4 regions of the Peribacillus sp. NJ11 genome follow, and region 1 is predicted to be linked to each of the others. Evidence: riboswitches for the same ligand, from Rfam matches in the RefSeq annotation. Region 1 holds a riboswitch; each other region holds the start of a gene.
What was found. A riboswitch is a leader RNA that binds a small molecule or an ion and turns the genes downstream of it on or off. The one in region 1 is predicted to bind glycine.
Positions count from the first base shown of each region.

Region 1 (5,584 bases):
CTTCAATTATAGAGCAAAGATCTAAATTGACTCAATACTAAATGAATGTGGAACAAAATTTTTTGAATTGGTGGCCAGCTTGATAGGAGTTTTAATTCGGTGGCCACCATGGTTTACAGAAAGCATGCGTATGACCAAACCTGTTACAGATCATTATTAGCTATTTATGGATATGAGATTGCTAAAGGGAAGAATAACGAACTGGAGGTTTTCCAAATTGCATAAGTTGAAAATGTTTATTAACGGTGAATGGATGGATTCTTTAAGTAAACAAAAGAGTAATGTTGTAAACCCCGCAAACGGCAAGATCATTGCAGAGGCACCCAGCGGAAATGCAGAAGATGCAAAGATGGCCATTGATGCAGCACGACTGGCATTTGATTCTGGGATTTGGTCGGACTTACCGGCTTCTGAGCGGGCTGCCTACTTATTTAAAATAGCGGAAAAGATTGAAGAAAACGCCTCGGAGCTTAGCCAACTTGAAACAGCAAATACCGGAAAACCTCTTAAAGAGTCAGAGTTTGACATTGCTGACGCAGCAGATTGTTTTCGCTACTATGGCGGTTTAGTCACAAAACCGGATGGCCAAACATATCCCGTTTCCGCTCCAGTACAGGCCATGGTTGTTCGAGAGCCGGTAGGGGTATGCGGACTGATAGCTCCGTGGAATTTTCCTTTGCTGACGGGAGCTTGGAAAATCGCCCCTGCCCTTGCAGCAGGAAATACGATTGTATTTAAACCAGCAGGGGTAACTCCGGTTACCACTACCAAATTGTTTGAGATTATCAAAGAAGTTGGCATACCAGATGGTGTTGCCAATCTAGTGATGGGCGGTGGAGGAACCGTAGGAAATGAAATAGCGGAAAGCGATAAAGTCGATATGGTTTCATTCACTGGGAGCACATCAACGGGCAGAAGCATCATGAAAACAGCAGCTGGAAATATTAAAAACATTGCACTCGAATTAGGCGGCAAGTCACCTAACATCGTTTTCGCCGACGCAGACTTTGAGACAGCAGTCGATTATGCTTTATATGGGATTTTTGTAAACGCCGGTCAAGTTTGTAATGCAGGATCGCGTTTGCTGCTTGAAGAGAGCATTCACGACGAGTTTATCAATAGACTGATAGAGAAAGCAAAAAAGATCCGAGTCGGTCCTGGTGATAAACCGTCTACAGAAATGGGCGCACTTGTTAGTGAAGAACATATGAATGAGGTACTTAAATATATTCAACTTGGCATAGAAGAAGGGGCGAAATTAGCCTGTGGCGGCAAGCGTATCACAAGCGATGGGCTGGAAAATGGTTATTTTGTTGAGCCGACGATATTTGTCGATACCAAACCTGACATGAGAATTGTTCAGGAAGAAATATTCGGGCCAGTCCTTACCGTTCAAAAGTTTAAGGACGAAGCGGAAGCCATCCAGCTTGCCAATGATACGCCATATGGCCTTGCAGCTGGTGTATTTTCACAAGATGGTGCTAAGGCTTTAAGAGTGATTAAGAAAATAAGAGCCGGAATTACATGGATTAATGCCTATAATCTAGCCTACAATGAAGCGCCGTGGGGAGGCTATAAGCAGAGCGGAATTGGCCGTGGATTAGGAACTTTTGGTTTAGATGAGTTCAGTGAGGTAAAACAAATCAACATTAATCTAGAAGTGGAGCCAACCAAGTGGTTTGATCATTAAAAATTGAGAAGTAGAGATAAATGAGTAAAAGAGAGTGAGTATGCACACCTCGAAAAAATGTATGACTAATAATAGAGGAAGCATTTTTTTGAAATTCGCAAATATTTTAATTTCAAATATTATTTCTGAAGATGGGCTGGAACAGATTCCTAAGTGTTTATTTTACGAGTAAAAAGCCAGTTCATCAAGATTTGTCTTATTTAAAACCTAAATAAGACAAGAATAATATTTTACTGATATGAATTTATATTCCCTGTGCTCCTTTCTCTGTGGCGTTTACTAAGGAGTTTCGAGTAATCAGAAAATATGTTGGTTCCTGGTAGTCATTATTGATAACACTATTCAGTTTTACCTAGTTTTATAGGATGGCATGAAGCTTGCATCTATATTATTTTCGAAGAACGTAATACAAGTGGGAGGAAAAGTTCATGTCGAATAATAAAAAACAACATCTTAATTTACCTTTTACCGGAATCTGTACTTTCGGGAAATATCCCGTATGTCCTGATTTAGACCAGTTAGACGCAGATGTTGCTGTCATTGGAGTTCCAAATGATATGGGAACACAATGGAAGTCAGGCGCAAGAATGGGTCCAAGGGGAATTCGTGAAGGCTCTACATTATATAGTTTCGGGTTAGATGGTGCCTATGATATTGAAAATGATATCATGTATCTTGGCCCGAAATGGAAAGTCGTTGATTGCGGCGATGTGGACATGGTACATGGGGATATGATGCAATCCCATGATAATACGGAAGGAGCCATTCGAAAAATAGTTTCAAAAGGTGCAATGCCGGTTGTATTAGGTGGAGATCATTCCATTACAATTCCAGTAGGAAAGGGCTTGGGTGAACTCGGGCCATTTCATGTGATCCAGATTGATGCACATTTAGACTGGGCAGATCACCGTTCAGGAATGCGGGTTGGACATGGAAGCTGCATCCGCCGCTTATCGGAAATGAATCATGTTCAAAAGATTTTCCAATTGGGCATTCGTGGAATCAGCAGCAGTAAAAAAGAAGATGTCGATGCTGCCAGAGAATACGGAAGTGTCATCTTGTCTCCCCGCCAAATGAGAAAGATGGGATTTGAACAGGTTCTGGAACTTATTCCAGCAGGTGAAAAATATTATATTACCATGGACATTGATGGTCTCGACCCATCGATCGCCCCTGCGACAGGCACACCTTCTCCTGGAGGCCTGCTTTATGATGAAGTCAATGAATTACTCCATGGAATTGCAAAAAGAGGAGAAGTAATCGGTTTTGATATGGTAGAAGTAGCTACTCCTTACGACCATGCTGGAATAACTGGACAAGTAGCAGCGCGTCTCTCATTAGACTTGCTTAGTTATGTTTTGAAAGAAAAAGAGAAAAACCAGGATATAATCAGCGATCATCAAGAGCAGAACTTCATAAAGAAGCATTAGTCTATTAAATTTGAAAGCGTTTGCTGATATAAAATGACTTTCCTCCGTTTTTCTTTTCTTAGTTTCCTGAATATGTATAAATAAAGAGGAGATTCCATAAAAAACAATTATAGAAATAATCTTCAATAGTAAACATATAGAGTGTTCAAATATATATAGTGGATGACGATTGTGGGAGAGTGCAATATAGACAGCCACCAAGGAGCAAGTTCCAAAAAAACCCTTGGAACAAATCTCTCAGGTAAAAGAACCACAATGGGACGCAACTCTGGAGAGTGCGTTTTTAAAACGCCACCAAAGGGGAAGACTCTTTTCAGTATAGAGTTAAACTCTCAGGTAAAAGGACAGAGAAGGGAATGTTGCCATTACCCTTTTCTGTCCTGTTTTGCGTGCAAAACCAGGGGACATGTTATGGAGTGGCAGCAGTTATCTAAACAGAGAAGGAAATAAGAATGAGCTTGCAGAAATATGATCGAACCATTTTTGAGGCAATTGAAAACGAACGGAAACGGCAACATCAAACACTAGAGTTGATTTCATCAGAATACTTCGTCAGCCAAGAGTATTAGAAGCTATGGGCATAAATATGCAGAGGGTTATCCAGGAAAACGTTATTATGGCGGATGTGAATTTGTCGATGTGGTAGAACAAGCAGCTATTGAGCGCTTAACAAAGCTGTTTGGAGCTAAATATGCAAATGTTCAGCCTCACTCAGGTGCACAAGCAAATTTAGTGGTTTTTTCTCACTGCTTCAGCCTGGTGATAAAGTGATGGGAATGAACCTTTCACATGGCGGCCACTTAACTCATGGAAGTCCAGTCAGTGTTTCAGGAAAATGGTTTGAAGTTGTTTCTTATGGAGTTAGAGAAGATACCCAATTGATTGATTAGATGAGTTGGAAGCAATAGCAAAGAAAGAAAAACCTAAATTGATTATTGAAGGGATAAGTGCCTACCCAAGAACGATTAATTTTGCTCGATTTAGAGAAATAGCCGATCGAGTTGGAGCAAAACTTATGGTGGATATGGCTCATATAGCAGGGCTGGTGGCGGCTGGTCTTCACCCATCCCCAATCCCATATGCAGATGTTGTGACAAGTACCACTCATAAATCATTAAGAGGACCGCGGGGGGCATCATTTTAACGAACGATGAAGTAATTATCAAAGCGATTAATTAATCCGTATTCCCAGGAATTCAAGGCGGTCCACTTATGCATACATTGCAGCAAAAGCAGTTGCTGAATGCTTGGGAATAGAATTAGAGAGTCTTTTTGATATATGCATAATCACATTGATTGTTTTTGTTTTTTTTAAAGAAAAGGGTGGATAAATTAAAGGGGTATTGAAAAAGTAGTGTAGTTGAAGAAGACATATAAAGTAGACTTAACCCGCTCAAGTAGACAGCATCTACTCATTTATAATGTTAATCGTCAGTATCATTAGAACAATTATACAAATTAACAGGGGCGAAGTAATGAACACAAAATTACTATCAGAAATAGAAACTAAGATTAATTATTTGAAAGGCCGTTTGATTGTCATCGGAATGTTAAAAGGACTTTCTCATTCCGATACGATTAAAACTAGTCAAGAGTTAGATGAATGGTTGTATAAATATCAAATAATTAAATTCAACTGATCCATTATTCTGCGAAATCTTTCCCTACACTCTTTCCGTCACAGTTTTTGTGTCAAATACCAAATAAATATCTCTCTTATTTCATTGTCCCCGTTGAATAACAGGGATTTTTTTAATTGAATTAGAATGTATGAATATACTAACTGTGTTCTTTTAAAATGGTTACTTAACGATTATTTATTTTATTTCAAACCGGCTATTCACCGATATTGCTGGCTATACAGATCAAATTTTTGGATTAACTCACCTATTGGGCTTTAGCTGTACCAAGAATCAGAGATTTGTCAGATTCAAAGCTTTTTTCATAAGAGAAAGCAAGCGGGTATTCAAATTAAGGGTCCATTTTACGTGGCCAAATAACTATAAAAATTATTAAAGAAAATTATGAGGTGTTTTACGATTAGCTCATTCTATAAAAGAAGGTACTATCTCAGCATCACTTATTAAGGGGGAAATAGACTCTAACTCTAGGCAAAACAGTTTGGCTGCAGCTTTACGTGAAATGGGTTGAATCGAAAAGACTATTTTTATTCTTAATTACCTTACTAGTGAACTTTTAAGAAAAAAGATTCAAAAAGGCTTAAACAAAGGAGAAGCCATGAATGGAGTCACAAGAACTATTTTCTTTGGGAAACAAGGGGACGGAACGAAACACCTTCAATCATTGATAAAATACTTATTATTTTTAATCTATTGCATTATTAACAGTAAAGGCATGATCAGAGCCAATATCCTAAAATATCTGCCATCCTAAACCTAAAGCTATAAAGAAGGAATCCCTGTCATAATTTTATGATTCCAGTAAAATTTACCTTCCAGAAAAC
Region 1 covers NZ_JAUCFO010000001.1:4,768,563-4,774,146, reverse strand. Annotated here, with positions in the region: gene QUF86_RS23300 (aldehyde dehydrogenase family protein) at 218-1,690, shown strand; gene speB (agmatinase) at 2,119-3,120, shown strand; glycine riboswitch at 3,283-3,383, shown strand; glycine riboswitch at 3,384-3,477, shown strand; partial or broken gene glyA (serine hydroxymethyltransferase) at 3,573-4,361, shown strand; gene QUF86_RS23285 (aspartyl-phosphate phosphatase Spo0E family protein) at 4,596-4,760, shown strand; partial or broken gene QUF86_RS23280 (Tn3 family transposase) at 4,960-5,403, shown strand.

Region 2 (5,584 bases), 4.3 Mb from region 1:
CTATAATCAATCTTGAGAAAAAGGACATTATGCTTTGGATGTCGATTATAAAGGAAGGCTCAGTCTTTTGACTGAGCCTTCCATTGTTCTTTCACATCTTTACTTTTTATCCAAAAATGAGCGCTTCATATATCGTTAACGGATTTAGGTTCCAACTGAACCGCGTGCTTCCTGAAAGCAAGACTTACTGTTATCATCACAAGGAAATTGATTGCCAAGGCGATGATTCCGACATTCAAATCTTTTGCTGCTTGTGGCAAGGATGGAAACAAGGTCCCTATTGTTGAATGACTGAGTGTAATGCAGATTACGATGGCCAATCCAGTGATGATGCCGGCGATTGCGCCATATTTATTGATTGGATTATTCTTCTTCAGACTAAAGAGAAGGGAAGGGAATAGCTGTGTAATGAGACTGTATCCCATGAGAATTAATGCCGACATCGTTTCGCCGCCGTTTAAGGTGAAGTAGACGGCTATAAGGGCAATGATGGGAACAAGGAACTTTGCCAATCTTACAACGTGCCGATCGGATACTGTAGGTGCGAATTCCTTATAAACGTTTTTCGCGAGCAGTGTAGCGACGCTCATCAAAAGCATGGATCCAGGCACCAATGCGGTCAGCAATCCAGCTCCGCCGATTATGCCTATGAACCATGGATCAAAGGTCTCGATCGAAAGGCGCAGCAATGAGAGGTCTGCATCTGCCCCAACGAGTCCAGGCACTTTCAATATAGCTGTAAACCCTACAAAAAAGACGAATAACAGCATGAGCGTATATAAAGGGCTGATGATGGCATTTTTTCGAAATACCTTCCCACTGCGCGCTGAATAAACAGCGCTGAAAACTTGGGGCCACATATAGAAACCGAATACGAGCAATATTACCGTGGAGATAAACCATGATACGCTAAGTCCCTGCTCAGGGAACTTTAGAAAACCGGGTTTTGCCGAATCAATCGCTTCAAACATCGGCTGAAATCCACCAAAGTAATGAATGGGCAGATAAATCCCTAAGAATCCTATAATGGCAATCATCATGATATCTTTAATGACTGCTGTCCAAACTGAACCGTGTATACCGGATATCATCACATAAATGGTAAGGCTGATCGCCCCCATCCAAACCGCCGCAGACATTGAGATGGCACCATAAGAAGCTTCTGATACAATGATCCCCAAACCTTTCAGCTGCACGACGATCACTGGAATCATCGACACCACACCGACAAGCGCAGCCAAAATTCCTAAACTAGGACTCTTATATTTGCTTACAAAGAAATCGGATTGAGACATCAGTTTATTTTCTTTGGCATATTTCCATATTTCCGGAAGGAGCCAATAGGATAATACGTAAGACAAAGTAATGTAAATAAGAACATATAGAGCGGGTGCGCCCTTTCCATAAGCCCAGCCGCTGCCGCCAAGGAAGGAGAAGGTCGTATAGATTTCCCCAGCCATCAGCAGAAAGACGAATATTGCACCAAAGCCACGTCCGCCCACCGTCCATTGTTCCAAGTCCATATCTTTTCCTTTTGAAGAGCGAATGCCTAAAAATATCGACAGAAGTAAAAATGCTAAAATGATTAAGAGAGCAATATTCATTCCTGGTCACCTTCCCGATTCCTGGGATCCAGCTTATACATGATGCCCAAGATGGCAGAGGTAAGGACCACCCACATAGCCATCCAGAACATATTGAAAGGCATCCCTAATACATAAGGTTCTATTCTATTAACAAAAGGTAGAAATCCTAGTATGCCTATGAAAGGAACTAGAGTAAGGATATATATAATCTTCATTAAACAAACCCCTCCGTATTAAATAAAGTGAAACGTCCACCAATGGGGGTTTTTCTTTAATACCACTGATGGATGGGTGAACCAAACGGGGAAGGGAAATTCATACATGATTGATTTCCCTTCTTTTACAAGTTCCGATGATATATATTAGCTTACACTATTTCGATATAAAATTTAATGTGGTTGCTTGATATATTTTTAGCAACCGAGTCCACTGATGGAAAGTTGAAGTGTTTGTTGAAATGGATAAAGCCTTGAATTCATATTGAGTTCAAGGCTTTATCCGTTTTCTATCTTTTTTTCTGGTAGTTATATAGTATCACCAAGAGTATGAACCAGATTGGCGTCATGAGCAGTGATAGTCGTGTAGCTTCAGCGAATAGCATAACGATAAGGATGAACAGGAATAATCCTAAAATGACGTAATTGATAAAGGGTGTAAAAGGAGCCTTGAAAGTTGATTCGGCTCTGAGGTCAGGCCTTGTTTTCGAATATTTGATATGGGAGATCAAGATTATGCTCCATACCCAAATGAAACAGATGGCACTGATGGTCGTCACAACGGTAAATGCCTGTTCCGGTATCAGTTTGCTTAATAATGCCCCAAGTGATACAACGATTGTTGATGTAAACAAGGCATTGCTTGGAACAGCCTGTTTATTTAATTTTTTCAGTTTGGCAGGGGCTTCGTCATTCCTGCTTAACGTATAGAGTATTCGGCTTGTTGAAAATAAACCGCTGTTGCATGCAGAAGCAGCAGATGTCAAAACGACGAAGTTGATGATCCCTGCAGCTACAGGAATGCCGATTAACGCAAAGACCTCTACAAATGGGCTGCTCGTGGAATCCAGTTGAGTCCATGGGTTGACGCAGAGAATGACGAATATGGCACCCACATAGAAAAGTAAAATCCGGACAGGGATTTTATTGATGGCAGACGGAATGTTCTTTCTCGGGTTCGCCGTTTCTGCTGCGGAAACCCCGACCAATTCGACACCTACAAAGGAGAAGACGACCAACTGTAAAGATAATAGGAATCCGGAGATGCCATTAGGGAACATGCCTCCATGATTCCATAGGTTCGTTAGGGAAACCGTTCCGGTATTGGTATTGAAGCCGATGATCAATAAGAAGATACCTACGATGATCAAGGCGATGATTGTGATTACTTTAATGATGGCAAACCAGAATTCCAATTCGCCAAATAACTTAACGGTCAATAGGTTCAATCCTAACAGGATGACCAGGCATATTAGAGCCGGAATCCATTGAGGGATATCGAACCAGTATTGTATATAGACACCAACAGCTATGATATCGGCCATTGCGGTCATGATCCAACAGAACCAATAGGTCCAACCGGTCACGAAGCCAGCCCATGGACCGACATATTCGGTTGCGAATTCAGTGAATGACGTATACCCTGCATTGGATAAGAGCAATTCGCCTAGGGCCCTCATCACAAAAAACAAAGCAATCCCTATTATCAGATAGGAGAAGATGATGGATGGACCTGCCAATTGTATGGCTTTTCCGGATCCTAAAAATAAACCGGTACCAATGGTTCCTCCTATTGCAATCAGTTGTACATGACGATTTTTTAAATCTCTTTTTAATTCCTGTTTAGCCAATTCGTACGCCCCCGTCTTTTATGGTCTTGATAGTGAATGATTTCAAACCTGCTTGGTCTTGGAGAGAGGGACGTGATTTTTCGCCCAGCTTGCATTTCCCAATGGTTTTTTTCACGAGTGTTGTTTCCGTCCAATCACAAAGTGGACAATAAAAAAAGAGATTGGATAATACCAATCTCTTAAAGGGTTCAGAATAACAATTTATCATTCGTTACTCTTCTGTCCTTTTGCCTGAGATTGTGAATCCTTCGGCGCTGCATCTTGTACAGTCTCTCCAGAAGCTGCTCCTGCTATAGTGTCATCCATAGCGTTCATCGCTTGCTTGTATGTGGTTGTGTGAAAATGTCAGTCAGTGATAATCTTCCACTGCTGAATCGTTCATTATACTTATAAAATAATATTGGAATTCTATCATTTATTTTTTCGGAGGTCAACAAATTTTTGCATTTACAACACTTCTTGAAATGGTTTAAATTTTTATAAACATTCACTTGCGAAGGTTTGAATGGGCTCCGATCAGAAGTGATTGTTTTCTGCTCTTTTTGTACTATCACTATTATAAAATACTGATCATCACTTTTTTAAAATGATAATTTTTGATTGGGAATATCAACAAGATATTTTTGGCAACTGTTTATTTGAAAAATACATTTGTATTTTTACAGAATATTTACTATTATAAGATAAGAAAATAAAATTAAAGTGTTATGCAAATGATTAGGATAAAGCATTTTTACCCGCAATAATAATAGAGAGTCGATTGGTGGAAAGGATATTAATATCATTGCCGCTAATATTGCATCTGGGGGAGTTAAACATGTCAAATAAGGAATTAAAGAGAGGGCTGGAGGCACGTCATATCCAAATGATAGCCTTGGGCGGAACCATCGGGGTTGGGTTATTCATGGGATCGGCGAGCACGATCAAATGGACCGGGCCCTCTGTAATGCTCGCTTATGCCATCGCAGGTATATTTATATTTTTCATTATGCGCTCTATGGGGGAGATGCTATATTTAGAACCGACTACAGGTTCTTTTGCAACCTTTGCGAGCAGCTATATACATCCTTTGGCAGGTTATATGACTGCTTGGAGCAATTGGTTTCAATGGGTAATCGTCGGAATGTCCGAAATCATCGCCGTTGGAATGTATATGCAGTATTGGTTCCCGGAGTTACCAGCTTGGATACCAGGTGTGGTCGCCATGATCATCTTGGGGGCGGCCAACCTCATTTCCGTAAAATCTTTCGGGGAATTTGAGTTTTGGTTTGCGCTTATAAAAATAATTACGATTATATTGATGATCATTGCCGGTCTTGGCCTTATTTTCTTTGGAATAGGGAATGGGGGGGATGCGATTGGATTATCGAATCTTTGGGCAAATGGCGGCTTCTTTACGGGAGGTTGGACAGGATTCTTCTTTGCGCTTTCCCTTGTCGTGGCTTCCTATCAAGGCGTTGAGCTTATCGGCATCACAGCCGGAGAAGCGAAAAATCCAACAAAGACCGTAACAAAAGCGATCAAATCAATTATATGGCGCATTTTAATTTTCTATATTGGCGCTATCTTCGTCATCGTGACGGTTTATCCTTGGGATAAACTGGATGACATCGGAAGTCCATTCGTTTCAACCTTTGCTAAAATCGGTATCACTGCAGCGGCAGGCATCATTAACTTTGTCGTAATCACTGCCGCAATGTCTGGATGCAACAGTGGGATTTTCAGTGCAGGGCGTATGCTTTACACTCTAGCATTGAATGGCCAAGCTCCTAAAATCTTTGCAAAAGTATCTAAAAATGGAGTGCCGGCATATTGTACGATCGCTGTATTATTAGGATTGGGCATCGGGGTTATCCTGAATTACCTTGCACCGCCGCAATTATTCCTTTATGTATACAGTGCGAGTGTTTTACCCGGGATGATTCCATGGTTTGTATTACTTATCAGTGAGCTTAAATTCAGAAAGGTAAATGCTGTTGAAATGGAAAAACATCCGTTCAAAATGCCGTTGGCCCCTTACAGTAACTATGCGACAATTGCCTTTTTACTGATGGTGCTGGTTGGTATGTGGGTCAATCCGAGTACCCGGATTTCCTTGATTGTCGGGATCGTTTTCCTAGTCTTGGTCGCAGCAAGTTATTACCTGCTGAAA
Region 2 covers NZ_JAUCFO010000001.1:456,551-462,134, reverse strand. Annotated here, with positions in the region: gene QUF86_RS02320 (sodium:solute symporter family protein) at 126-1,604, opposite strand; gene QUF86_RS02315 (DUF3311 domain-containing protein) at 1,601-1,801, opposite strand; gene QUF86_RS02310 (amino acid permease) at 2,092-3,432, opposite strand; glycine riboswitch at 3,642-3,720, opposite strand; gene QUF86_RS02305 (amino acid permease) at 4,250-5,584, shown strand, end outside.
Region 2: another riboswitch for glycine. It lies ahead of QUF86_RS02310 (amino acid permease); the one in region 1 lies ahead of glyA (serine hydroxymethyltransferase).

Region 3 (5,584 bases), 1.8 Mb from region 1:
TTTTTATTAAGGATCCTATCCCAACGCCCTATCTGAAAGGTAAAATAAACCTCCATTGATGATGGATATTCGGATGTTCGGTTCATATTGTGCTTTTAAGGCTTCTTTTTCGGTAAAATAGCTCTCACTTTTTTCGTCCATATCCTTGTAAAAATGCTCCAATAAATTCAAGTCATTCTGCCAGCGAAGCATTGCTTCTTCCGCCCAAGAATGGTCATCATCCTCGAAACTGGTTCTGATGTATGTATCCAGTCTTGCCAATCCACTCTTGGGCATGATGAGCGGTGAAAGCGTAAAGGAATAATCCGGAATTTTTGGGGTGACCTTAACCGGTAAAACCCGATGGTGAAAGCTTTCCATGATCTCGCCTGAGATTAAATTCAATCCGATGGACATAAATGTATCTTTTTTACGATCGCATTGATAGGATATTTTCACATTAAGGGTTAGCCAAGGAAACAATGGATTATTCCCGCCTTTTGATGGAGGAGTATCCTCAAAAAGTCTAGTATACCCTGCCAGATTTTTTGTTGATTGAATAATTTGATGAAGGCGAGGGGAGCCAAAATGAATCATTTCTCCCTTTAAATCGGGTGGAGCATGTTCTGGGTCGGTAATGAAAGTCATCTGGGCTGGGTTCGGAATGCCACCGGTTTTTTCTAGATAGTGCCAATAAAAGGGTCTGTTCATTAATTCTTTATCCATTTCAATTGTCAGTTGAACGGTAAGGTGGGTGGGTGTATTATCCAGTATTTCACAATCATTGGCTTTAAAGTAAGTTAATAAAAAATCATGAATTTCCCGTTGCTGCATGAACCTCACCTTCCTTCATGGATTGAGCGAATTGAATTAACGATGAGAAATTATCCATCTTGATTTTCATTTCGCCCTCTGTTTTGGACTCGCCGACTACATCAATTAAGTATTCTTCAATGTTGTTAATTTCCAGTTTGGTTAGAATATCATCCAGTTCACCAATTACTTTTTCAAATAAATTAATTTTTTCGTATAGTAACTTCAGAATATGTTCTTCAACTGTATTTTTCGTGGCAAAGTTATAAATCATGACATCTTCTTCCTGACCAAGCCGGTGAATCCGCCCAATTCTTTGCTCGAGTCTCATGGGGTTCCATGGTAGGTCAAAATTAATCAAGTGATGGCAAAACTGAAGGTTTATCCCTTCCCCGCCCGCTTCGGTTGCGATTAATACCTGTATTTTCTTTTGGAATAATTCGCGCATCCAGTCTTTCTTTCCACGCTTAAATCCGCCTCGGAAAGGGACTGAAGAAATCCCATTCTGTTGCAGGTACCATTGCAGATAAAGCTGGGTCGCTCGGTATTCGGTAAAGATAATCACTTTGTCATCAATTTTCTTGATCAGTTCCAAAGCTTTTTCAGCTTTGGAGTTCTGAACCGTTTCGTTCACTTTAGAAAATAAATCATCAAGCTTTGCCAAAAAGTCAGGGGAAGGCTGGTCGTATTTTGCTTTCATATTTTTTAAAGTATAAAAGACTGCCTCCCTGCTGCTGCAGGCTTCCCTTTGGAGAGTGAGAGCTGAAAAAGCGCTTCCTTTTGTTCCATCCGAAATAGGCTTGAATTTGGAAACGGCATCGTACAATGCCTGCTCGGTTGGAGAAAATTCAATTGTGATGGTTTCCACATGCCTTTTTGTCCATTCAATACCAGTATCGGCCCGCCGGTTTCGTATCATAACAGTGTTGACCAGTTCCTTTAGGTGTTCATCTTCAATTATGTTCCGGCCTTTCCCTTTATATTTTTCCGAAAAGAGTGAGGCATTTCCCAAGTGGCCTGGTTTCAATAACGAAACGAGGTGGAAAATTTCCTCGACTTTATTTTGAATGGGAGTAGCTGTCAGGAGTAAACAAAATTTCTTTTTCAGATTTTGGACGAATTCATAGTTCTTCGTCTTATTATTTTTAAGTTTATGAGCTTCGTCAATAATGATGAAGTCATATTCCTGATTGAAAATGATATCACGATGTGGATCGCGTTTCGCTGTATCAATGGATGAAATGACCACATCACAGGAGTCCCAAACATAACTTTTTCTCTGAACGACTGCCGGAATATGAAACTTGGTATTCAATTCAAAAGCCCATTGTGTGACAAGTGAGGCCGGTACAAGGATCAATACTTTTTTTACAAGGCCTCTAATCATATATTCTTTTAGGATCAAGCCGGCTTCAATTGTTTTTCCGAGCCCTACCTCATCAGCTAAAATGGCCTTTCCATTCATCTTTTCCACCACTTGCTTTGCTGCTTCCAATTGGTGGGGAAGCGGGGTTAACTGCGGAAGGTGCTTGGGCGCCTGTAATCCCTCAAAATCAGGGATGATGAGATTTTCCTCCATTTGAACCGCCAACTTATAAAGCTCCCAATTTCCCCATGGACCGTCATTTTCCATCTTTTGCAGAAACTCGTCATTCCATTCAGAATTGAAGGATATATTGATTTTCATAGAAATAACTCCCTCTTAAATCATAATTTCCTTAATAAAAGGTCAAAACCCGAACATTTCATATGTGAAGTAAGAAAAATATTTCTCTTCAAAAGATATTGCAGAGATAAGTTTCTTAGGGTAGGATATAAGTATATTTAGAAAATTCCAATTTCCAAACGCTGTAAAGAATCTTTGTATTTCAGTTTTGCAGTTCGCGTTTTCTTAGTATGCGCTACAGGCTCCTATTTTATCCAAGATACTGAAGGAGATCATTCAAATGGTTCCTGAAGTTTTAGGAGAGTTGGCAGAGAATGCATTCCATGATGCTCAAAGGTTTTACTAATGCTTGGGGCTTGTTCGCTTACTTTCATTGGTAGACCATTTATATGCGGGTGAAGATAAGGGGAGAGACTACGGATGTAGCGCCGAAGGAGCAAACTTAGCAGTGAATCTCTCAGGCAAAAGAACTCTTATTGGACGCAACTCTGGAGAGCGCCGCCCATTTTGGGACGGCCACCAAAGGGGAAAACCTATTATATAGGTAAACTTTCAGGTTTCAGGACAGAGAAAAAGCTCAAACGGGCTTTCTCTGTCCTTTTTTGTGCTTTTTTCACATCATGAATCAGGATATCTGATGCGTAATGACAAGAAGCTTTGATAATGAAGCCATTTAAATTAAAAAATCTGAGGGGGGTCATTTTTTGACCAATTTAAAAAGAACACCACTATTTGAAGTTTATCGTGAATGCGGCGGTAAAACGATCGATTTTGGCGGCTGGGAACTTCCTGTCCAATTTTCGGGTATAAAGGACGAACATGAAGCCGTACGTACAAAAGCGGGGTTATTCGATGTTTCCCATATGGGGGAAGTTGATGTTAAGGGGCTTGGGAGCCTTTCCTTTTTACAGAAGATGCTGACTAATGATATATCAAAGCTGCAACAGGGCGGTGCCCAATATACGGCTATGTGCTATGAAAACGGCGGGACGGTTGATGATCTCATCGTTTATAAGCGGGCTGAAGACGACTATCTGCTCGTGGTCAATGCAGCGAATACAGATAAAGATTTCGATTGGCTGCAAGCTAATCTACCGGAAGATGTCCAAATCACAAATGTATCGAGTCACTATACACAGCTAGCACTTCAAGGGCCATCTGCAGAGAAGATATTACAAAAACTATCAGAAAATACTGCCTTAAGTGAAATTGGATTTTTCAAGTTCAAGGAAAATGTCATGATAAATGGTATCTCCACGATGGTATCCCGTACCGGATATACTGGTGAAGATGGTTTTGAGATATATAGCGACAGTGAAAACGGTCCTGCCCTTTGGAAGGCGATTCTGGATGCCGGAAAGGAAGAAGGGATTCAGCCGATTGGTTTAGGTGCTCGTGATACCCTGCGTTTTGAAGCGAAACTTCCGCTGTATGGGCAGGAACTTTCAGCGGACATCACCCCAATAGAGGCCGGGATCGGTTTTGCGGTAAAAGTGGATAAGGAAGCAGATTTTTTCGGGAAAGCCGTTCTTGCTGAACAAAAGGAGAAAGGGGCTCCCCGCAAGCTTGTGGGAATTGAAATGATTGACCGTGGCATTCCACGTCATGGGTATAAGGTCTACAGCGGGGACAAAGTCATTGGCGAGGTCACGACTGGTACCCAATCACCAACGTTGAAGAAGAACGTAGGGTTGGCACTTATCGATAAGGAATTTTCGGTGCTGGATGCGGAAGTCGAAGTGGAAATTCGATCCAAACGTTTGAAAGCCGTTATCATACAAACACCTTTTTATAAAAAACCACGTAAATAGAGGGGAATGGTCATTAGATGAAACATCGTTATTTACCCATGACAGAGCAAGATAAACAAGAAATGCTTGAAGTGATAGGTGTACCTACTGTTGAAGAACTTTTCAATGATATCCCTGAAAGTGTTCGTTTTCAAGGCGAATACGATATCAAGCCCGCTAAATCGGAACCTGCCTTAATAAAAGAATTATCAAGGCTTGCTGCCAAGAATGCGGATCTTAAAAATTATGCTTCCTTCCTTGGTGCGGGTGTCTATGACCATTATGCACCGGTCATCGTCGATCATGTTCTTTCCCGTTCTGAGTTTTATACGGCTTATACACCCTATCAGCCTGAAATTTCACAGGGCGAGCTTCAGGCCATCTTTGAATATCAAACGATGATTTGTGAATTGACGGGTATGGATGTGGCTAACTCCTCCATGTATGACGGCGGGACAGCGCTAGCTGAAGCAGCCATGCTTGCTTCAGGTCAGACACGACGCAAGAAGATTCTCATTTCAGGGACGGTTCATCCTGAATCAAGAGAAGTTGTTAAGACCTATGCGAAAGGACAACGCGTGGAAGTGATCGAAATTCCTTATAAAGACGGTGTGACGGATATGGCCGCCTTAAGGGAGTTGGTGAAAGATGATATTGCAGGAGTGATTGTGCAATATCCGAACTTTTTTGGCCGTATCGAGCCATTGAAAGAAATGGAAGAAATCATTCATGGCGTCAAGTCCATGTTTATCGTTTCCAGTAATCCGCTTGCACTGGGAGCCTTGACATCCCCTGGTGCCCTCGGTGCAGATATCGTAACGGGGGATGCTCAGCCATTCGGCATTCCAGCAGCATTCGGTGGACCTCATTGTGGATATTTTGCCGTTACGAATAAACTTGTACGGAAAGTTCCGGGCAGACTCGTCGGTCAAACAGTGGATGAAAATGGAAAAAGGGGTTTTGTGCTGACGCTTCAAGCTCGTGAGCAGCACATTCGCCGTGATAAGGCCACATCCAACATTTGTTCCAATCAAGCGTTGAACGCCTTGGCAGCTTCTGTTGCAATGACCGCTCTTGGGAAAAAGGGGGTCAAAGAAATGGCCGTGCAAAATATTCAAAAAGCGCATTATGCGAAAAAAGCTATTGAGGCAAAAGGGATAAAAGTAATGTTCGACGGTCCTTCGTTTAATGAATTTGTCATTAAACTGCCTGCTTCGTTTTCAGAAATCAATAAAAACCTATTTGAAAAAGGGATGATCGGCGGCTTTGATTTAGGAAAGGTTTATCCTGAGCTGGAAGACCATATGCTGGTCGCGGTAACGGAACTTAGAACAAA
Region 3 covers NZ_JAUCFO010000001.1:3,015,216-3,020,799, forward strand. Annotated here, with positions in the region: gene QUF86_RS14910 (YqhG family protein) at 16-813, opposite strand; gene QUF86_RS14915 (DEAD/DEAH box helicase) at 791-2,479, opposite strand; glycine riboswitch at 2,854-2,941, shown strand; glycine riboswitch at 2,945-3,028, shown strand; gene gcvT (glycine cleavage system aminomethyltransferase GcvT) at 3,163-4,269, shown strand; gene gcvPA (aminomethyl-transferring glycine dehydrogenase subunit GcvPA) at 4,287-5,584, shown strand, end outside.
Region 3: another riboswitch for glycine. It lies ahead of gcvT (glycine cleavage system aminomethyltransferase GcvT); the one in region 1 lies ahead of glyA (serine hydroxymethyltransferase).

Region 4 (5,584 bases), 800 kb from region 1:
CTGACAGTTTGAAGGGTAGAGGTGAGAGTATGAGTAACAGTCATAATCTAAGTAACGATGATAAGCTACTTTTTGCTGCGATCGATCTAATAGCAGAGAAAGGCTACAATGGTGTTACTACTCTGGAAATCGCTGGTGCGGCAGGTTTGAGTGAAAAGACACTGTTTCGTCGCTTCGGAAGTAAGCAAAATCTTTTAGAAACGGCATTTGACCGATATCACTATGCCGAAGAAATGACAAAACTTTTTAATGAAAGGCAAATCGTTTGGGATTTACATTCAGACTTACTACTGATAAGTCGAACATATCATGAAATCATGAATCGTAACCGGAAAATGATTATGATAAGTATCAAGGAAGAAGGCAATTTACCCGGATTTCGAGAAAGAACACAAAAGCATCCTCGGCAGTTACTGGAAATTTTGACAAACTATTTTAACACGATGTATGAAAAAGGAAAACTTATTCACACAGACCCAGAGCTGCAAGCGTGGTCGTTCATGATGATGAATTTTGGTGCCTTTATGAACAACCTGGATGCCGATGAGAACTATCCGACCGTGTCCCTTGAGGCATTTATAATGGAAAGTGTGCAAACATTCACTAGGGCATTAACTCCCTAGTTTTTCCTAAATAATCATGACAGTTAGTACTGACACCCAATAATGAAAAAGAAAGAGCAGATTTATAACGCATTGAGAAAAATAAATTTAAATGACAGGAGATTATGTATATGAATTCAAGTAAATTAATAGTATGGATTAATGTATTTACAGCTAAACCTGGCAAACTAGATGAATTAGTTGCGATACAGTCTGAAGAACTTCTCAATTTTAAGAGGGGATCTCAAGGTGTTCCTGGTTGGATTAATAGTCGTTGGCATCGTTCTGTTGATAAAAATAAGGCTATTATGATAACTACCTTTGAAAGTGTTGATCATCATAAAAATTGGTTAGAAAAAAGTGAATTTACTGAACACCTTAACAAGATAAATCATCTCATTGAAGATGCAGAAGGTGGGTACTACACATTAGTGGAAGTCATTGAAAACATATAAATCAATTAAAATTATAACTTCATTATTTTAAACAAACATTAACGAGGAGGAAAAACCATTGGGGAAATTAAACATTGGAATTATCTTAGGAAGCACACGTCAAGGACGCGTAAGTCCACAAGTAGGAAATTGGGTAAAAGAAATAGCAGATAAACGCGGAGATGCAAATTATGAAATCGTAGATATTGCAGACTTTAAATTGCCTTTTTTGGGTGAAGGCACTGGTAAAGAACCAGGGTTAACAGCTTGGGCAGAAAAACTTTCCAGCTTAGATGGATTTGTTTTTATCGTACAGGAATACAATCACAGTATTACAGGAGCATTAAAAAATGCGCTTGATTCCGCACGCGATGAATGGAACAACAAGGCGGCGGGCATCGTGAGCTATGGTTCAACAGGCGGAGCTCGTGCAGCTGAACATTTGCGTGGCATCTTAGGTGAATTACTTGTTGCGGACGTTCGAGTAAATCCAACATTTTCACTATTTACAGACTTTGAAAACTACAAGACATTTAAACCAGCTGATTTACACCTTGGTAATGTCAATGCAATGTTAGATCAAACGATTGCATGGAGCGGTGCCTTAAAAAAATTAAGATAAGCTTGATAGTTTACTAACCGCTCTTAAAGTAGCTTCCATTGCTATGCTACTATACTCTTACATGGATTATGCACAGTTAAAAAGCAAAACGGCCTTCCAAAATTTAGTCTAGTTTAAAAGATTTAGTATAGCATGAAATATTTAATATGTTTATTGAAAAATGTTGACAAACCATTGGTTAGTTCTCTAAGGCCTATTGTAGAGTTGACGAAAACTGTGCGATTATACGGGCACATAAAGCGCCCGTATAATTTCTACTTTTATTTAGAAGGAGCAAAAAGTAAATGTTTCTTGTTTCTTTAATTTTCTTTCGTGTCATTTTCTTTTACTATGCGAATATAAAGTCCTTTACGAGTCTTTTTAAAGAAATGTACGGAGTTACACCTCATGTTTACCGTGAAAACCATTCGTAAGAACAAATTGATTCGTTTCAAAGCTATCATATCGAAGATGCCGAAACATTGATAAATTCACCAGAAATTTTAGCTATATTGGAAACCGTACTAACCAAACATGATCACTCGTAGAAACGATTACAGCAGATGTTGAAACAGATGAAGTGATTGCAACAAGTTCACCTTACTTTAAATCAGATGTTGCTCTGAATGGACATTCTCTTTTTATCAGAATTGAATATCAAGAAATTACCGCGAATGAGGAAAATTATTTTTCAAAAGCTTTATGGTTTTATGAAGCATTGTTTACAAGTATACGGAGCATTTATTTAAGTACATGGCACTTTCTCTTTTATAAGCCTTATTACACCGCTGTTGAACCAAAGGAATTAGAACGAGTATATTTATTTAAATTGTATGATTTACTAAAAAAACTTGTTTAAGACATTCTTTATTCCTATTTAACGATTAATGCAATTCATTTTTTTATATTAGAAAAGCGATTATATGAAACAGTCATTGTTGCGATGAGCTCCAATGGCTTTTTCTATTTTATAGCAATACTTCTTTCGAATGGTTTATTTACTTGCTAAGTTGAGTATTCACCTCCCTTTTTTGATGTTAATATTTGTTAGTGAAATATCTTACTATCTATAATAGGAATATACGCAAATAATAAGGTATATATATTTGATCATACTATATGAATATGTTTTAAAAGAAGAGGATAACCAACTTAGAGTTCCGGTTTGACACAGGTAAAATGTAATGGGAGATGGTTTCGTTAACACGTCAAGCGTTGTGAAAATGAATACGTGATGATAAATATAAACCTTATTGATCCAAATTATGTTATTCTATTTCTGTTTACAACAGTCCGTCGGAAAAACTGTAAAGGGGGTATAAGGTTAAAATGGTTAAGGAAAAGAAAATCAAGCTAAAGAAGCCAAAGAAGTGGTGGGGATGGGTTCTAGCAATTGTCATCATTGCTAATATAGCAGGTGGTGGGGACAAAGAGGAAGTTGCTAAAGAAGAGAAGGCTTCTGAAAATACTGCTGAACTTAGGGAGGAAGCTCCTAGACAATCTCTACTGCTGCAAGGATTTTCGCGAGTCTCGAATTTTCTCTTTTTCCATACATCAATTATGTTAAAACTATAGTTATTATGTCCTCTCCGGGCTTTAAATTTTGTTTCGGAAAAATGCCGAAATTTTTGCTTATACATAAGCTTGTTTGGGATTCTTTGCGACATAGAAAAGCTGCTAATAAGCTTGATTTTTCATAGCTAATAACTTCTAAAATATACTGTTCATAAAGTTCAAATTAGTCCATGCTTAAATTTCAGAAAATAGAGTTTTTTCAGATAATCGTTGAAATATCCATTAAAACCCGATAATATACAACTATTAAAACAACTTTATATCAGCGGATGATGATTGTGGGAGAGTCTAAACAATGTTTAGCACCGAAGGAGCAAATCCTAAAAGCAGGGACTAATCTCTCAGGTAAAAGGACTACAATTGGACGCGTCTCTGAAGAGAGCCATAGGCCACCGAAGGAGTTAAACTCTCAGGTAAAAGGACAGAGGAAAGTAGGAAAATACCTATCTTTCCTCTGTCCTTTTTTGTACCTGGAAAGATAAAAAGAGAGGAAGTGTGCATTGAGATCTGAAGATAAATGATCTATCCTTTGATTTGTACAATTAATGCTATATTTTCAAAAAAGGTAGGTAGCTTTATTTCAAAAAACTATATCTAGTACCCACCTAGGAAAGCGCTTACAATGATAGGTCAGTCTCCCAGTACGCTAATAATTCACACTCATTGAAGGGCTGACCCTTTATAAGGAAAAAATTCCAAGTAGCCTATAAAAGTAGAAAGTGGGAGATCGTATGCAGGAACAAAAGTTGGATAGAGGGTTAAAAAACAGGCACGTACAACTCATAGCTATTGGTGGGGCAATCGGAACGGGATTATTTCTTGGAGCAGGAAAATCTATTAATTTAGCTGGGCCATCAATTCTATTTGCTTACATGATTACAGGCATCATTTGCTTTTTAATCATGCGCGCACTTGGAGAACTACTCTTATCTAATTTGAACTATCATTCCTTTGTTGACTTTGTAAGAGACTATTTAGGTAATATGGCAGCATTTGTAACCGGCTGGACCTACTGGTTTTGCTGGATCTCAATCGCAATGGCCGACTTAACGGCAGTTGGTCTTTATACTCAGTATTGGTTTCCCTCCGTACCTCAGTGGATGCCAGGATTGATTGCCCTAGTCATTCTGCTATTTATGAATCTTGCAACCGTTAAACTTTTTGGCGAAATGGAATTCTGGTTCGCATTAATAAAGGTCATCGCTATTCTAGCATTAATTGTTATCGGTATTTTCATGATTATTAAAGGCTTTTCCACTGATTCAGGCGCAGCAAGTTTCACGAATCTATGGAGTCACGAAGGTATGTTCCCAAATGGAATAAATGGTTTTGTCCTCTCATTCCAGATGGTAGTGTTTGCGTTTGTGGGCATTGAACTTGTAGGACTTACAGCAGGTGAAACAGAAAATCCAGAAAAAGTTATCCCCAAAGCCATAAATAATATTCCTATTCGGATTATAATTTTCTATATTGGCGCACTTATTGTCATTATGAGTGTTTATCCGTGGAACGCAATCATCCCAACGGAAAGCCCATTCGTCCAAGTATTTGTGGCTGTAGGTATTGCTGGAGCTGCTGGTATCGTTAATTTTGTCGTCCTAACATCGGCTGCTTCGGCATGTAACAGCGCAATCTTCAGTACAAGCCGGATGGTATACTCACTTGCCAAAGATAAAAATGCACCTGTACCGTTTGCAAAACTTAATGACCGTAAAGTACCTTCCAATGCATTGTTCTTTTCAACTGTCGTCATTTTAATTTCCGTTGTTTTGAACTATTTAATGCCTGAAGGAGTATTTACCTTGATTACAAGTATTTCTACAGTATGTTTCATCTTTATTTGGGGAATTACAGTCATCAGTCATTTGAAATACCGTAAAACAAGACCTGATCTAGTGAAAAAGAACAAATTTAAATTACCATTTTATCCAATTTCCAATTACTTGATCCTTGCTTTCCTAGCGTTCGTCCTTGTTGTTCTTGCACTTGCGAGCGACACTCGTGTTGCCTTATTCGTTACTCCTGTTTGGTTCATTATGCTGATTACGATTTATAAGATTCGCCAAACGAAGGTGGAACAGGCGAATCAGAGAGAGGTAGCGGGGAATTAAGGGGCAAGAAACCCTTTGATTCAATTTGCGGTGTTTGTCCAGATAGTTGCCGCTCCATATTTTCCTAACCCGGTGAGTAAAAAATCTGCCCATTATAAAAAGCCAAAGATATCTGGATAATCATATTATAATTCGAAAAAATTATTTTAGAATAGTGGTGTTAGCGCTTTCAAAAAAGCTTGACATAATTATTCTCAACAACTATTCTAAATGTACCAAATTGAATAAGCGGATGACAGTTGTGGGAGAGTGCAAAGCGAC
Region 4 covers NZ_JAUCFO010000001.1:3,967,861-3,973,444, reverse strand. Annotated here, with positions in the region: gene QUF86_RS19545 (TetR/AcrR family transcriptional regulator) at 30-623, shown strand; gene QUF86_RS19540 (putative quinol monooxygenase) at 734-1,057, shown strand; gene QUF86_RS19535 (NADPH-dependent FMN reductase) at 1,116-1,658, shown strand; gene QUF86_RS19530 (hypothetical protein) at 2,967-3,212, shown strand; glycine riboswitch at 3,482-3,579, shown strand; glycine riboswitch at 3,583-3,639, shown strand; gene QUF86_RS19525 (amino acid permease) at 3,944-5,323, shown strand.
Region 4: another riboswitch for glycine. It lies ahead of QUF86_RS19525 (amino acid permease); the one in region 1 lies ahead of glyA (serine hydroxymethyltransferase).